Linked DNA regions of Phytoactinopolyspora mesophila. The protein of the gene in region 1 interacts with the protein of each later gene in a pairwise test. Links are inferred from orthologs where the notes say so. Each region holds a gene or a part of one and is shown on either strand. Other genes may lie near its edges.

What was found.
Region 2: the proteins of leuS (region 1) and ligA interact in binary tests that used the Escherichia coli proteins (3 or more experiments, as listed by UniProt). The link is inferred for Phytoactinopolyspora mesophila from one-to-one orthologs.

Annotation. Positions count from the first base shown.
Region 1 is NZ_WLZY01000002.1:37,104-44,976, forward strand. What follows is about bases 2,318-5,800. They hold leuS (leucine--tRNA ligase), read left to right. Parts: upstream 2,318-2,714; coding sequence 2,715-5,600; downstream 5,601-5,800. Other genes in these bases: F7O44_RS06445 (Uma2 family endonuclease), read left to right, coding at 2,318-2,526; F7O44_RS06455 (DegV family protein), read left to right, coding at 5,610-5,800. Outside these bases: F7O44_RS06430 (hypothetical protein), read right to left, coding at 1-153; F7O44_RS06435 (DUF4129 domain-containing protein), read right to left, coding at 150-923; F7O44_RS06440 (vitamin K epoxide reductase family protein), read left to right, coding at 1,068-1,856; more of F7O44_RS06445, read left to right, coding at 1,963-2,317; more of F7O44_RS06455, read left to right, coding at 5,801-6,512; F7O44_RS06460 (ComEA family DNA-binding protein), read left to right, coding at 6,717-7,817; F7O44_RS06465 (DNA internalization-related competence protein ComEC/Rec2), read left to right, coding at 7,821-7,873.
Region 2 is NZ_WLZY01000006.1:389,458-396,908, forward strand. What follows is about bases 1,393-4,453. They hold ligA (NAD-dependent DNA ligase LigA), read left to right. Parts: upstream 1,393-1,785; coding sequence 1,786-4,122; downstream 4,123-4,453. Other genes in these bases: F7O44_RS18915 (uroporphyrinogen decarboxylase/cobalamine-independent methonine synthase family protein), read left to right, coding at 1,393-1,774; F7O44_RS18925 (CapA family protein), read left to right, coding at 4,199-4,453. Also shown: F7O44_RS18910 (TetR/AcrR family transcriptional regulator), read right to left, coding at 17-640; more of F7O44_RS18915, read left to right, coding at 764-1,392; more of F7O44_RS18925, read left to right, coding at 4,454-5,326; F7O44_RS18930 (RecQ family ATP-dependent DNA helicase), read left to right, coding at 5,418-7,451; F7O44_RS18935 (ACT domain-containing protein), read right to left, coding at 7,410-7,451. UniProt on the Escherichia coli protein: DNA ligase that catalyzes the formation of phosphodiester linkages between 5'-phosphoryl and 3'-hydroxyl groups in double-stranded DNA using NAD as a coenzyme and as the energy source for the reaction.

The DNA.
Region 1 (7,873 bases):
CGCTCCCTCTGGCCAGTATCTGGGCGCCCAGACGGCAACGCCAGCGACGACGATGCCCATCAGAACCGGACGCCACCCCTGCACCCCGACCGCGAAGGCGATGAGCCCGACGGCCGCCCCAGCGCCCGGACCGAGGATGTACCAGCGTTTCATGGCGCGTCCACCGTGTCGTGGTCGAGCGGACGCAGCGTCCGCAAGATAGCTGCCAGTGCGGTGCGGGCCGCCTCGACGTCGCGGGCGGACATGTTCGGATCGGCGGCGAAACGCGCACGGTGGTACAAGTCGCGAAGCAACAGGGTCGCCGTCTCATCGGCGTGGTATTGGCGCAGCAGACCGGCGGTGAACTCGCTCGGTGTCTGGGAACGCCGGCGCGGCACACCGGATGCCTCGGCGGCCGCCTCGAGCCCGAGCCATGCCTCGATGACGGCGTCGCTCCCGCTGGCATGCTGCGCATCCAGGGCACTGCTCGCGGTCCGGACGGCTTTGCGGAGCTCGTCGACGTGGTCGGGAAACTCGTCCAGGTGGCCGCCGACGACGTTGCGCCGCTGCCGGGAAAGGAACCCTTTGGGCATCCGCCGGACGATGAAGGCGATGACGGCGGCGAGCACCGCGATCAGCACAGCCAACGCCGCGTTCCACGGGATGTTGATCTCCCGTGGCGTGTAGTCGCTTTCGAGCTCTTCGAGCCACTCAGCGTATGGGTCGTCGGGTTCGGCCGTCGGGGGCGGCAGCGGCACCGGGGTGCTCTGCCCGCCCTGCCATTCCGGCGTGACGACCTCCATCCGGCCCATCCCGGCGATGGCGACGACGAGCAACGCCGCGGCCATGAGGACAGCGATGGCCGGCAACCGGCGCCCGATGCGGTGATCGGTGCCGCGGCTGGTCGCCGCGTCGTCCTTGTGGTCGCGCCCGGGTTGTCCCACAATGACGATACTGGCACATCTGGCTCGGCCGGCGCGTCCTGCCGACGCACGTGGGCACTCGGCGAAGATGAAGTACGTTAGTAGTGCGGTGAGCATGGCTAGGGTGGCCGTGATGAACGCCGCACACAGTGATCAGGTGGAGTGATGACCACACAGATACCAGCCGGCAAACAGCCGCGTGAGGCGACGCTGGCTGAGCCGGACACGGCTCTCGGGCCCGATGCGACGCTCGAGGCATCGGCCACGGTGTCCACCGAGGTTGATGCCGGTGCCGTGGCGGAGGACGAGGCGCTGGACGACGCCGACCTCCTCGATGACGCCGACCTGCTCGACGATGTCGCGCCGGTCGAGCGGCGGGCGTCCGGGCTGGTGATGGGCTGGCTGCTGGTGATCGGTGGTCTGGTCGGGCTGCTCGGCTCCGGTGCGCTCTCGATCGAGCGGGTCCTGGTGGCCGGCGATCCGGACTACGTGCCGTCGTGCAGCTTCAACCCGCTGATCAGCTGCGGTCAAGTCATGGAAAGCTGGCAGGGCTCGTTGTTCGGCTTCCCCAACCCGTTCATCGGTGTCGCGGCTTTTCCGGTGGTGATCACCTTCGGCGTGATGCTGCTGGCTGGTATGCGCCCGCCGCGATGGATGTGGCTCGGGCTCTGGGGCGGCACTGTGCTGGGCGCTGTCTTTGTCACCTGGCTGTTCACCCAGAGTGTGTACGTGATCGGCGCGTTGTGCCCCTATTGCATGGTGGTGTGGCTGGCCACCATCCCCACGTTCGTGTATACGACGGGGTATGTGCTGTCCGAGCGGCATCTGCCGGCGCCGGCCGGTGTACGGCGGGCGATCGTCGGCAATCGCGGCCTGATCACCATGGTGTGGTTGCTCGGCATCGCGATCTTCATCGCGGTGGAGTTCTGGGACCGCTGGGACCTGGTGTTCTGACGACGCGCGACCTCTGACGTGGAACACGCTAATGTTGTGAGACAGGCGATTCCGGTCAGACGATCTCGACCTATCGCGTGGCAACGGCCGGGGCAGGAGGTGGATGATGGCGATCGCACTTGAGGACGTGATCGGTACTGTTCTGAAACCGGAAGAGTATGACGCCCTGCCTGAGAACAGGTTCCGTGAGCTCGTGGATGGAGTAGTCCACATGATGGCGACGCCTTCCGGGCGGCACGAGAAGGTTGCGCACAGGCTCATCAGTGAGCTCGAACGGCGGGTGCCATCGTCTCTTGAAGTTGTTGGTGTGCAGGAGATCTACCTGCAAGATCTGCTGCGGCGTAATCCGGACGTCGTGGTAGTGACCGCGACGGCTTATGGAGACGGCATGCGCAGCAGCTACAGCCCATCAGAGGTAGAGCTGGCCGTCGAGGTTGTCAGTCCAGGCTCTGAGTCGACCGACCGGAAAGTGAAGCCGCGCGAATACGCGGAGGCGCGGATTCCACACTTCTGGCGGGTGGAGATCACTCCGGATGTCGAGGTACATACGTTCCGATTGGGCGATGAGAATTACATCGAGACAGGCGTCTTCACGCCTGGAGATACTGTGAGCGCACCCGGACTCGGCTGGGCGGCAGTGGCGGTGGCCGACCTCGTTCCCCGTCGGTGACGGTGTGCGAGCCGATCGTTTGCGATAACCTAAGAGGCGTGCGAGGTCTGTTGCTCCTTATCGGGCCGCGCTGACGTCAAGTAGCGGGCGCCTTCAGGCGTCGTGTCGGCGCGGCTAGCCCCTCCTGCGGTGAGGGGCTTTTTGACGTCCAGGCCCGAGCACTACATACGACGAGGGAAGCCAATTCGATGACTCAGACGGACCAGAGCACGAGCGAGCAGCCTGCTGAGGCGCCGCACCGGTATACCAGCGAGATGGCCGCCGACATCGAGCAGCGCTGGCAGGACCACTGGGAGACCGAGGGCACCTTCCACACCCCTAACCCAGCGGGTGAGCTGGCCACGCCGGGGTCGGGCGCGGAGCGGAAGAAGAAGTTCTTCCTGATGGACATGTTCCCGTACCCGTCGGGTGCGGGCCTGCACGTCGGGCATCCGCTGGGCTACATCGCCACCGACGTGACCGGACGGTTCCGGCGGATGTGTGGGGACAACGTCCTGCACGCGCTGGCCTACGACGCCTTCGGCCTGCCGGCCGAGCAGTACGCCGTCCAGACCGGGCAGCATCCACGCAAGACCACCGAAGAGAACATCACCAACATGCGCCGCCAGTTGCGCAGACTGGGCCTGGCACACGATCCCCGGCGCTCGTTCGCCACGATCGATCCCGCCTATATGCGGTGGACGCAATGGATCTTCCTGCAGATCTTCAACTCGTGGTACGACGCCGAGGCGGACGGCGGGCGTGGGCGGGCGCGACCCATCAGCGAGCTGATCGCGGAGTTCGAATCCGGCGCGCGGCCCACCCCCGACGGCCGCCCGTGGGCTGAGCTGAACACCGTGGAGCGTCGGCGCGTCGTCGACGATCACCGCCTGGCCTACGTCTCGGAATCGCCGGTCAACTGGTGCCCCGGTCTGGGCACCGTGCTGGCCAACGAGGAGGTCACCGCCGACGGGCGCAGCGAGCGGGGCAACTTCCCGGTCTTCAAGCGCCGGCTGCGGCAGTGGATGATGCGTATCACGGCTTACTCCGACCGGCTGATCGACGACCTGGATCGCATCGATTGGCCGGAGAAGATCAAAATCATGCAGCGCAACTGGATCGGCCGCTCCGAGGGCGCCGCGGTCCGGTTCGCCACGTCCGCGGGGGACCTGGAGGTCTTCACCACCCGTCCGGACACCCTGTTCGGCGCCACGTTCATGGTGCTGGCTCCGGAACACCCGCTGGTCGAGGAGCTGACCACAACGGTGTGGCCGGAGGGCACCAAGCAGGCCTGGACGGGCGGGCACGAGACACCGGGTGCGGCGGTCGCCGAATACCGCCAGCAAGCGGCCGCGAAGACCGAAGTGGAACGGCAGACGGAGGGCCGGGACAAGACCGGCGTTTTCACCGGCTCGTTCGCGACCAACCCGGCTACGGGCCAGCAGATACCGGTCTTCGTCGCCGACTACGTCCTGATGGGGTATGGAACCGGAGCGATCATGGCCGTCCCGGGCCAGGACGAGCGCGACTGGGAGTATGCCGAGCGTTTCGACCTGCCGATCATCCGGACCGTTCAGCCTCCGGAAGGATTCGACGGTGAGGCGTACATCGGTGAAGGACCGGCGATCAACTCCGCCAATGACGAGATCTCGTTGGATGGTCTGAACGTCGCCGAAGCCAAGAGCGCCATCATCGCCTGGCTGGAGTCCAAGGGGCTGGGCACCGGGACCGTCACGTACCGCTTGCGGGACTGGCTGTTCAGTAGGCAGCGTTATTGGGGCGAGCCCTTCCCCGTCGTCTACGACGAGCACGACCTGCCGATCGCCATTCCCGACGAGCAGCTGCCGGTCGAACTGCCGGATGTGCCGGACTACTCGCCGAAGACGTACGCACCGGACGCCGCGGACACCGAGCCGGAGCCGCCACTGGCCCGGGTGCCCGAGTGGGTCGAGGTGGAACTGGACCTGGGCGACGGCCCGAAACGGTATCGCCGCGACACGAACACCATGCCGAACTGGGCCGGCTCCTGCTGGTACCACCTGCGCTACCTGGATCCCACCAACACCGAGCAGGTGGTTGATCCACAGATCGAGCAGTACTGGATGGGGCCGCAGCCTGACCGCGGCGCCAACGACCCCGGCGGCGTCGACCTGTACATCGGCGGCGTCGAGCATGCGGTGCTGCACCTGCTGTACGCGCGCTTCTGGCACAAGGTCCTGTTCGACCTGGGTTATGTCTCCAGCGAAGAGCCGTACTACCGGCTGTTCAACCAGGGCTACATCCAGGCCTACGCCTACACCGACGCGCGGGGCCAGTACGTGCCGGCCGAGGACGTCGTGGAAGTCGAGGCCGAGCCTGTGTCGTCGTACGTCTACAACGGCGAGCCGGTCAACCGCGAGTACGGCAAGATGGGCAAGAGCCTGAAGAACATCGTCACCCCGGACGACATGTACGCCGCTTACGGTGCGGACACGTTCCGGGTGTACGAGATGTCGATGGGGCCGTTGGACGTGTCCAGGCCGTGGGAGACACGCGCCGTCGTCGGCTCCCTGAGGTTCCTGCAGCGGCTGTGGCGCAATGTCATCAGCGAGCAGACCGGTGAGGTCATCGTCGTCGACGGCCCAGCCACCGAAGAAACCCGGCGCGCCGTGCACCGGACTATCCACGCGGTACGCACCGACATGGCGAACTTGCGGTTCAACACCGCCATCTCCCGCCTGATCGAACTGAACAACCATCTGACCAAACTGGAACACGTGCCGCGCGAGGCTGCCGAGGCTCTGGTCCTGATGGTTGCGCCGGTCGCTCCCCACCTGGCCGAAGAGCTGTGGTCCCGGCTGGGCCATACCGGCTCGGTGGCGCATGCGCCGTTCCCACAGGCGGACGAGGCCATGCTGGTCGAAGAGACGGTCACGTGTGTTGTGCAGGTTGCCGGGAAGGTCCGTGACCGGCTGCAGGTGCCGCCGTCGGCAGACGACGCCACCCTGGAGCAGCTGGCGCTGTCCTCCGAGGCGGTAGAGCGGGCGCTGGCCGGTCGCGGGGTGCGAAAGGTGATCGTCCGGGCACCGAAGCTGGTCAACATCGTGCCGGCCTGATCGCGTCCGATGGAGCGTCGCACCGGACAGTCCGGGAGCTCGTCGCCCGGCAGGGTCGCGGTGGTGACCGACTCCACCGCATATCTCGCCCCAGACCTTGCTGCCGAATTCGGCGTGCACGTGGTGCCGCTGCATGTCGTGATCGACGGCGTACCGCGCGTCGAAGGCGCCGGAATCGGTCCGCAGGAGGTGGCCGCGGCGTTGCGCGGGCACGCCAAGGTCAGTACCTCGCGGCCCACCCCGCAGGCGTTACTCGACACCTATCGGCAGGTGGCGGAGCAGGGTGCGGACCACATCGTCTCGGTCCACCTGTCCGGAGGGCTTTCCGGAACGGTCGACGCCGCCAGGCTTGCCGCCGAAGAAGCGACGGTGCCGGTCGAGGTGGTCGACTCGGAGTCGATCGGCATGGGATTGGGATTTGCCGTGCTGGCCGCGGCGGCGGCCGCGCGCCGGGGCTCGTCCAGCCATGACGTCGTAGCGGCCGCGACCGCTACGACGCGGCGTTCGTCGGCGTTCTTCTACGTCGATACTCTCGAGTACCTGCGTCGCGGTGGCCGGATCGGCCCGGCGTCGGCGATGCTCGGCACCGCCCTGGCGATCAAACCGTTGCTGTATCTGGACGGCGGCCTGATCAAGCCGCTGGAGAAGGTCCGCACCGCTGCGAAAGCAGTGGCCAGACTCGAGGACCTAGCGGTGGAGCGGGCCGGGACCGCCGAGGTGAACATCGCCGTTCATCACCTCGACAACGCCGCGCGAGCGGAGGCGCTGGCGAGCCGGCTGTCCGGCCGGTTGACCGCGATCGATGACCTCGTGGTCTCCGAAGTGGGCGCGGTGATCGGTGCGCACACCGGGCCCGGAATGCTGGCCGTCGTGGTCAGCCCCGTGGGCCATCGCCTTCCCTACCCCCGGTGATCGTCAGTGCGTTGTGGCTGCTGCCCAACCACCACAACGCACTGACGATCACCCGCCAGCAGCCACAACGCACTGACGATCACCGAGTCGTGGGGTGCGCCAGGTGAGGGTTGTCCACAGCGGTCGGCCTGGGCGTGACTGAGTTGTCCACAACTCGTCGGTAACCACTGGCTCGGCGCCGTCGCCGCTGCGAAGGTCGCGGCTATGCGCTTGCCACTTTTCAGCCGAGACACCGAAGAGGATCTCGGTGTCGTCGCCCGGCACCGGGTGGCCCGGCTGGCAGCCGACAGCCGGGCGGAGGGCCGCCACGCGAGCAGCCCGACCCGGATGGGCGGGTGGGTGCCGCGGGTGCCGGAACAGGCTGATGAGACGGCGCTCGCGGACACCGATGACGCCCCGCCGGCCGACGCCGGCGACACCGTGCCCGAACCGTCCGGTGACCAGCCAGGGAGCCAGTACGTGCGAGGCCCGGTATCGGGAGCGCTCATCGACCGGCTGCCATTGGCCGTGCGTGGCCTCTGGGAGGCACGCACCGCCGGCACAGGTCGGCCGCGCACAGAGCTCGGGCGCGGACAGATCCTCGTGGTCGCCCTCCTACTGGTGGCTGGGCTCGCCGTGGCGGCGGTGATCTACAGCACCGCGCGTCCTGAGCCGGTGCCGGTGGGTGCCGAGATCGTCGAGACGGGAACCCCGGTTCCAGAGCGTCCGGCTGATCCGGGTGCCCGTCACGACGCCGCGGGACACCTGCCACCGGCCCCGGAGCAGGACACATCGGGCGCCACCGGCATGGAAAGCGAGCACCCGCCGACTGAAGGGTCGGCCGGTGGTGGCCATCCGGACAACGGCATGCTTGTCATCCACGTTGCCGGCGAGGTCGGCCGGCCAGGCGTGGTGACGGTCCCGGCCGGCTCGCGGGTCGCCGACGCGATCGACGCGGCCGGTGGTGCGGCCGAGGGCACCGACCTGACACCGCTCAACCTCGCGCGGGTCCTGACCGACGGTGAGCAGGTTCTGGTAGGTGTGGAGCTGCCTCCTGGACACCAGCCGCCAGCCGATGCCGGTGGCGACGCCGGCGCCGGTACCGCCCCGGAGGCCGGCCCAGGGGGCGCAGGTGACCTGATCGACCTGAACACGGCGTCGAGTCAGCAGCTGGAGACGCTGCCCGGCATCGGGCCGGCGCTGGCCCAGCGCATCATCGACTGGCGCGAACAGAACGGCCGCTTCAATCACGTAGACGAGCTTCACGAAGTAGCCGGCATCGGCCCGAGCAGATTTGCCGACATCGCCCCGCTGGTCAGGGTCTGAATCATGTCGGCATTCCACCTGCGTTCCGGCGACGACGCGCGGAACGCGCCCGCTGG
Region 2 (7,451 bases), on another replicon or contig:
TCGCGGTGGTGCCGAGTCAGTCGGAGGCGGAATGAGGTGGGGTGGCTCGATCGGGGGCTCGCGCGGCGTCGAGCAGGGCTTCGAACGCGCGCCGTGCCCGGGGCTGCGCCGCGGTGTCGTCGAGCAGGCGGTGGGCATGGTAGAAGCCGAGCATCACGCCGTTGAGATCGTGCGCGAACTGCTCGGCGTCGGCGTCCTCGCGGAACTGGCCCTCGGTGATGCCGGTGCGAAAGACCTGGGCAATGGTGTCGAGCAGGTCTCGGTGGTCCTGGACCAATTGGTCGCGAACGGGGCCGGGCTGCTCGTCCAGCTCGGTTGCGGCCTTCACGAACAGGCAGCCGCCCGGCATCCGGAACAGCCCGCAGTCGAGCCACCGGTCGAACAGTTCGCGCACGCGGGGCTCGCCTCGGGGCGCCGCGAGGGCGGGGCGGATGACGGAGTCGATGAACTCGGCGCGCGACTCGGCCAGGACGGCCAGCTGCAGAGCCTCCTTCGACTGGAAGTGGGCAAACAGTCCACTCTTGGACATGCCCGTAGATGACGCCAGGTTGCCGATGGTCAACCCGCCGAGGCCAACTTGATAGGCCGTCTGCACACCACGGCGGAGGATGATCCGCCGGGTGTCGGCACCCTTGCTCATAGTGGGGAGAATAGCACGACCGTACGCTTCGTCGCGGCATGTGTAGACCCGGGGATCACGGGCCGAATGCAGGAGTCATGCCGGGGCAGCGGCGAAGAGACGGCTGGTCGTAGTCTCTGGAGCGTGAGCTTCCCCTGGAAACCGGCCGTCGCCACAGGCGTCGGGTCCTTGCCTTACGAAGATCGTGACGAGGCGGCCCGTATCGTGTTCGGCGAGCTGCCGGACTTGCCGCACCTGCCGGAATTGCCGTGGCGTGGGGCGGGTTCGGAGATCGTCGGTCGTACCGCCACACTCCTCGTCGACATCCATGTCGATCTGCAGCCGTCCGGATGGCGGTTGATTGACCGGGCCGGCGCTGACGAACGACGGGCGCGGTCCACGTTGCGGGCCGACCTCGACGCTCTGGAGATTGCCGCCCATGGCTACAGCGGGCCGTTCAAGATCCAGGTGGGCGGGCCGTTGACGCTGGCGGCCACGCTCCAGCGCACGAGGGGCGATCGCGCCGTCAGCGACCATGGCGCGCGTCGGGATCTCGCGGCGTCGTTGGCCGAAGGGCTGGCCGAACATGTCGCCGAGGTCGCCAAACGGGTGCCCGGCGGATCGCTCGTCGTGCAGATCGACGAGCCCAGCCTGCCCGCGGTGCTGGCCGGCGAGATCCCCACGATCAGCGGATGGGGACGGCTGCGCTCGGTGGACCCGAGCGAGGCCGAGACCCTATTGAGCACGGTAATCGGTGCCGTCGGCGCGCCGGTGGTCGTGCACAGCTGTGCGACCAGGGTGCCGGTTTCGCTGCTGCACCGGGCTGGTGCGGTGGCGGTGGCCATCGACGTCAACTTGGTGGAAGGCGAGTACCTGACTGATCTTGCCGAAGCGGTGGATGCTGGTCTTGGCTTGTGGCCGGGCATTGTGCCATCGGCGGCGCCGGAGACACCGCCGGCGGACCGTGAACTTGCGCAACGGATCGTCGGGCTGTGCCGCCGCCTGGATCAGGACCCGGCTCGGATGGCGCCGCGCATCGTCGTCACACCGACATGTGGTCTCGCGGGATCGAGTCCGACCTGGGCGCGCCAGGCCTATCGGCTCGCGCGGACGACGGCCCGCGCCTTCGCGGACATTGTCGGTCTGGAGCAGTAACGTCTGTGGTTGTGAGCACCGAATCTGCTGAGTCCGTGAGCGCCGAGCCCGTTGATCTCGCCGAGGTTCCCGCCGACGTCCGTGAGCGTCACGTCACCCTCGCGGAAGAGATCGAGAACCATCGGCATCGGTACTTCATTGAGGACAGCCCGACCGTCAGCGATGCCGAGTTCGATCTGTTGGTGCGGGAACTGGAACGGATCGAAGACCAGTACCCGGTGCTGCGCACCCCGGATTCGCCGACCCAGAAGGTCGGTGCTCCGGTGGCCGAGCCCGGCGCCATTGCCGAAGGCTCGTGGCCACCTATCGATCATCTGGAACGGATGCTCAGTCTCGACAACGCCTTCACCTTCGACGAGCTCACCGAATGGGCCACGCGCGTCGAGCGTGAGGTCGGCGACGGCGCACGCTATCTCTGCGAACCGAAGATCGACGGGCTGGCGGTCGACATCGTCTATCGCGACGGACGTCTCTCCACGCTCGCCACCCGCGGCGACGGCCGCACCGGCGAGAACGTGACGTTCAACGCCCAGTTCGCCGATGCCATCCCCAAAGAGCTGACCGGCACCTCCGAGTATCCAGTGCCGGAAGTCGTCGAGATCCGCGGCGAGATGGTCTTTCCCACCGAGGCGTTCGAAGCGATCAACGAAGAACGCGGCCGCCTTGGCCTGCCGTTGTTCGCCAACGCGCGCAACTCCGGCGCCGGTGTGCTCCGGCAACGGCTCGACCGTCGGCAGGAGAAGCTCGAGGCGGCCCGTGCGCGCGCCGCGGCGGCCGGCGGAGAAGGACGTTCGCAGGTTGCGCTGGAACGCCTCGAAGAGGAGTTCGATCGTGCCCGGCGCATGCTGTCGTCGCTGATCCTCATCTGCCACGGGTTGGGGCAGCGAAGTGGGTTCGAGGTGGCGTACCAGTCGGAGGCCTACGACGCGCTCAAGGCGTGGGGCCTGCCGGTCAATGATCGCGTGCGAGTCGTGCCGGACTTGGACGCAGTTCAGGATTACATCGGCTATTACGGTGAGCACCGCCACGACGTCGAGTACGAGCTCGACGGTGTGGTCGTCAAGGTCGATCAGGTCCCGTTGCAGCGGCGTCTCGGCTCTACCTCGCGGGCGCCGCGCTGGGCTATCGCCTATAAGTACCCGCCGGAGGAAGTCACCACGAAGCTGCTCGACATCCGGGTCAGCGTCGGGCGCACCGGCCGGGTCACCCCGTACGGCGTGATGCAACCGGTGAAGGTGGCCGGCTCCACGGTCGAGAACGCCACGCTGCACAACGCATCCGAGGTGGAGCGCAAGGGTGTGCTCATCGGTGACACCGTGGTGCTGCGCAAAGCGGGTGATGTCATCCCGGAGATCCTCGGTCCGGTGCGCGATCTTCGTGATGGCACCGAGCAGCCCTTTGTCATGCCCACCGAATGCCCGTCGTGCGGGACGACGCTCGCGCCGGCGAAGGAGGGCGATGTCGATATCCGATGCCCCAACACTCGTTCCTGCCCGGCGCAGCTGGTGGAGCGGCTGTTCTACCTGTCCGGGCGGGGCGGTTTCGACATCGAGGCGATGGGCTGGGAGGCCGCGCAGGCCCTGACCGCTCCGGACACCCCGGATACGCCTCCGGTCACCGACGAAGGTGACCTCTTCTTGCTGCGCGTCGAGGACGTCCGTGACGTGATGATCCGCCGTGAGATACGCCGTAAAGGGGAGTCCACCGGCGAGACCGAGCTGGTGCCGTACTTCTACACAAAGGAAACGCCGGGAAAGCCGTCGGTGCCTACCAAGAACACCGAGCGCCTCTTCCGCCAGCTCGAGGAGGCGAAGGATCAACCGCTCTGGCGGGTCCTTGTCTCGCTGTCCATCCGGCATGTCGGCCCTACCGCGGCTCGTGCACTGGCGACGGCGTTCGGCTCGATGGAAGCGATCCAGAACGCTACCGAGGAGGAGCTGGCGGCCGTCGACGGTGTCGGGCCCACCATCGCGGCGTCGATCACGGAGTGGTTCCAGGTCGAATGGCACCGCGAAGTCGTGCGCAAGTGGCGCGAGGCGGGCGTGCGGATGGAAGACGAACGCGATGAGTCCGTGCCGCGCACGCTGGAGGGGGTGACCATCGTCGTCACCGGCTCGCTGGAAGGTTTCTCCCGTGACGAGGCCAAGGAAGCCATCCTGGTGCGCGGCGGCAAGGCGTCTGGGTCGGTGTCGAAGAAGACCTCGTTCGTCGTCGCCGGTGACAACGCTGGTTCCAAGCACGACAAAGCGTTGCAACTCGGTGTGCCAGTACTTGACGAGGAAGGTTTCCGTGCGCTGCTCGACGGCGGTCCCGACGCCGCGGCGGCCCACGTGCGGCAACCCGAGTAGACGCCACTCAATCACCGCCGCCGGTGTTCATGAGCACCCGCGGCAGGATACTGCGCGAGCGTCCTACCGTGGTGTTGTGGGCGAGCCAGACCTGACCGTGTTTCTCAGCGGCGATGTGATGCTGGGCCGTGGTATCGACCAGATATTGCCCAACGCTGGTGATCCGCGACTGGCCGAGCCTTTCGTGCGCGACGCCCGGGCCTATGTCGACCTCGCCGAGAAGGTGAACGGTCCGATTCCGCGCCCTGCCGAGTTCGAGTGGCCGTGGGGCGAGGCGTTGCCGGTGCTGGTGGAGTTGGGGCCCGATGTGCGCATTGTCAACCTCGAGACGAGCGTCACCACTAGCTCCGAGTTCGATCCCAGCAAGTCCGTGCACTATCGGATGAGCCCGGGCAACGTCGCGAGTCTGGTCGCCGGCAAGCCGGACGTGTGTGCGCTGGCCAACAACCACACGCTGGATTTCGGCCGCTCCGGCCTGGTGGAGACGCTGGAGGTGCTGGCCGCGTCCGGGCTGCACTCGGCCGGGGCCGGGCGCGACGCCCGGGAGGCGAGCAGGCCCGCCGTCGTGCGCACTTCAGGTGGCCGGCGAGTGACAGTCTTCTCGTTCGGCAGCCAGACCAGCGGTATACCAGCCGGTTGGCGCGCCGGCACCGATCACCCGGGCATTGCGATGGGGGAGCTCGACGATGCCAGCGACGTCCCTCGCGAGCGGATCGGAGCGGCCAAGAACTCCGGCGATATCGTCGTCGTCTCCGTGCACTGGGGCGGCAACTGGGGATACGAGATAGAACCAGAGCACATTGAGCTGGCTCATCGGCTGATCGATGCGGGGGCCGACGTGGTGCATGGGCACTCGTCGCACCATCCACGCCCGATCGAGGTCTACCGGGACAGACTCATCCTGTATGGCTGCGGCGACCTGATCAATGACTACGAGGGCATCGCCGGCCGGGACGAATACCGCGACGACCTCCGGCCCCTGTACCTCGCCGCGCTCGATCCGGAAACTGGAGCACTGCGCACGTTACGGATGATCATCATGCAGGCACGCAAGATGCGGCTGGAACACGCCGCTGCCGTGGACACGGCATGGCTCGCCGCGACTCTCGGCGAGCTCAGCGCCGCTCATGGTGTGGACGTACGCGTGATCTCGCTGGAAATGGCGGTAGGCGCGCTTCCTGCGTTGGACGTCGTCACCCGATGAGTCTGGCGTCGCGCACCTGATTGTTCTCATGGTCATGTGCTGTCGGTGCCGTGCGCTACGGTCGCTTGGAACGGCGACGGAATGGAAGAACATGGATCTCAAAGACGAGGCCGAGGCCCTTCTGCGGCGGCTGGTCGGTAACCCCGCCGCGGCGTTCCGCGACGGCCAGTGGGAGGCCGTCCGCGATCTCGTGGATCATCAGCGTCGTGTGCTTGTCGTGCAGCGCACCGGCTGGGGCAAGTCTGCCGTGTACTTCGTCGCTACCGGCCTGCTGCGGGCTCGTGGACGCGGCCCGACGGTGATCGTATCGCCGCTGCTCGCGCTGATGCGAGACCAGATAGCTGCTGCTGAGAAGGCTGGCGTCCGAGCGGTCACCATCAACTCCGCGAACGCCGATCAATGGGGCGAAGTCGCCCAACAGCTTGCCGACGACGCCGTGGACGTTCTACTGGTCAGTCCGGAACGGCTGAACAATCCGCGGTTCCGGGAGGAGCAGCTCCCGGCGCTGGCCAGCGGCGCCGGGCTGGTCGTCGTCGACGAGGCCCATTGCGTGTCGGACTGGGGACACGATTTCCGGCCGGACTACCGGCGCATCCGCGACCTCCTGGATTCTCTGCCGGGCGGTACACCGGTACTGGCCACCACAGCGACGGCCAACGCTCGAGTGGTCACCGACGTCGCCGAGCAGCTCGGTAGTGGCGGGGCAGAGGTGCGGACTGTTCGCGGTTCGCTGGCTCGCGACAGCTTGCGGTTGGGAGTGCTCACGCTGCCGTCGTCCGACGAGCGCCTGGGCTGGCTTCTGGCCCACCTGAATGAGCTGCCGGGCAGCGGGATCATCTACGCGCTCACCGTCTCAGCCGCCGAAGACACCGCGGCGTTGCTGCACGATGCCGGACATCGGGTCCTGGCCTACACCGGCCGGACCGACCCCGCGGACCGGATCGATGCCGAGCGGGCGCTGTTGCACAACGAGGTCAAGGCGCTGGTCGCCACCAGCGCGCTCGGTATGGGCTTCGACAAGCCGGACCTCGGTTTTGTCGTGCACCTGGGCGCGCCCCCATCGCCGGTGGCGTACTACCAGCAGGTGGGCCGGGCAGGCCGGGCCACCGAGCGGGCCGACGTGCTGCTGCTCCCGGGCGCGCAGGACAAGGACATCTGGCACTACTTCGCGACGGTCTCGATGCCGCAGCCCGAACAGGCCGAAGCGGTGATCTCGGCCCTGACCGATGCCGGCCAGCCCATGTCCACGGCGGCCCTGGAGACCGTTGCCGACGTCCGGCGGACCCGCCTGGAACTGTTGCTGAAGGTGCTCGACGTAGACGGCGCGGTACGCCGGGTCCGTGGTGGCTGGGAGGCTACCGGCCGGCCTTGGGTCTATGACGCCGAGCGCTACGCGCGGGTGGCGGCAACGCGCACCGACGAGGCCCAGATGATGCTGACCTATCAGCGTGGTGATCGATGCCGCATGGCGTTCCTGCAGGAGGTGCTCGACGACCCAGCTGCTGCCGAGTGCGGGCGCTGCGATGTCTGTGCAGGCGCCTGGTACTCGGGGACAGTCCCCGATGACGCCCGGGCGAGCGCGCGCAACACCCTTGACCGGGCGGGGATTGCCGTCGAACCACGTGCTCAATGGCCGTCGGGAATGGGCCGGCTCGGCGTCGAGGTTCGCGGCAAAATCCCCGACACCGAACGGGTGGAGCCAGGCAGGGCGGTCGCACGCCTCACCGATCTCGGGTGGGGGCAGCGTCTGCGAGAGGTATTGGGCGAACCTGACGCGCCGGCCGGCGACGCTCTACTCACGGCATGTGTGGACGTTCTGCGCGATTGGGACTGGGAACACCGCCCGCACGCAGTGGCCTGGATGCCGTCATACTCTCGGCCGAAACTGATTCAGTCGGTGGCGCAGCATCTCGCCGGGATCGGCCGGCTGAGAGAACTTGGGCCGCTGGAGTCTCTCCCGGGACCGCCGCCGGGTGAGCCGGGTGGCAACAGCGCCTTCAGGCTGGCCGGAGTATGGGGGAGGTGGCAAGCTGGGGAGTCGATGCGCGCTTCACTCGCCGAGCTTGGCAGCGACCCTGTCGTGTTACTCGTCGACGACCTGATCGACTCCCGTTGGACCATCACC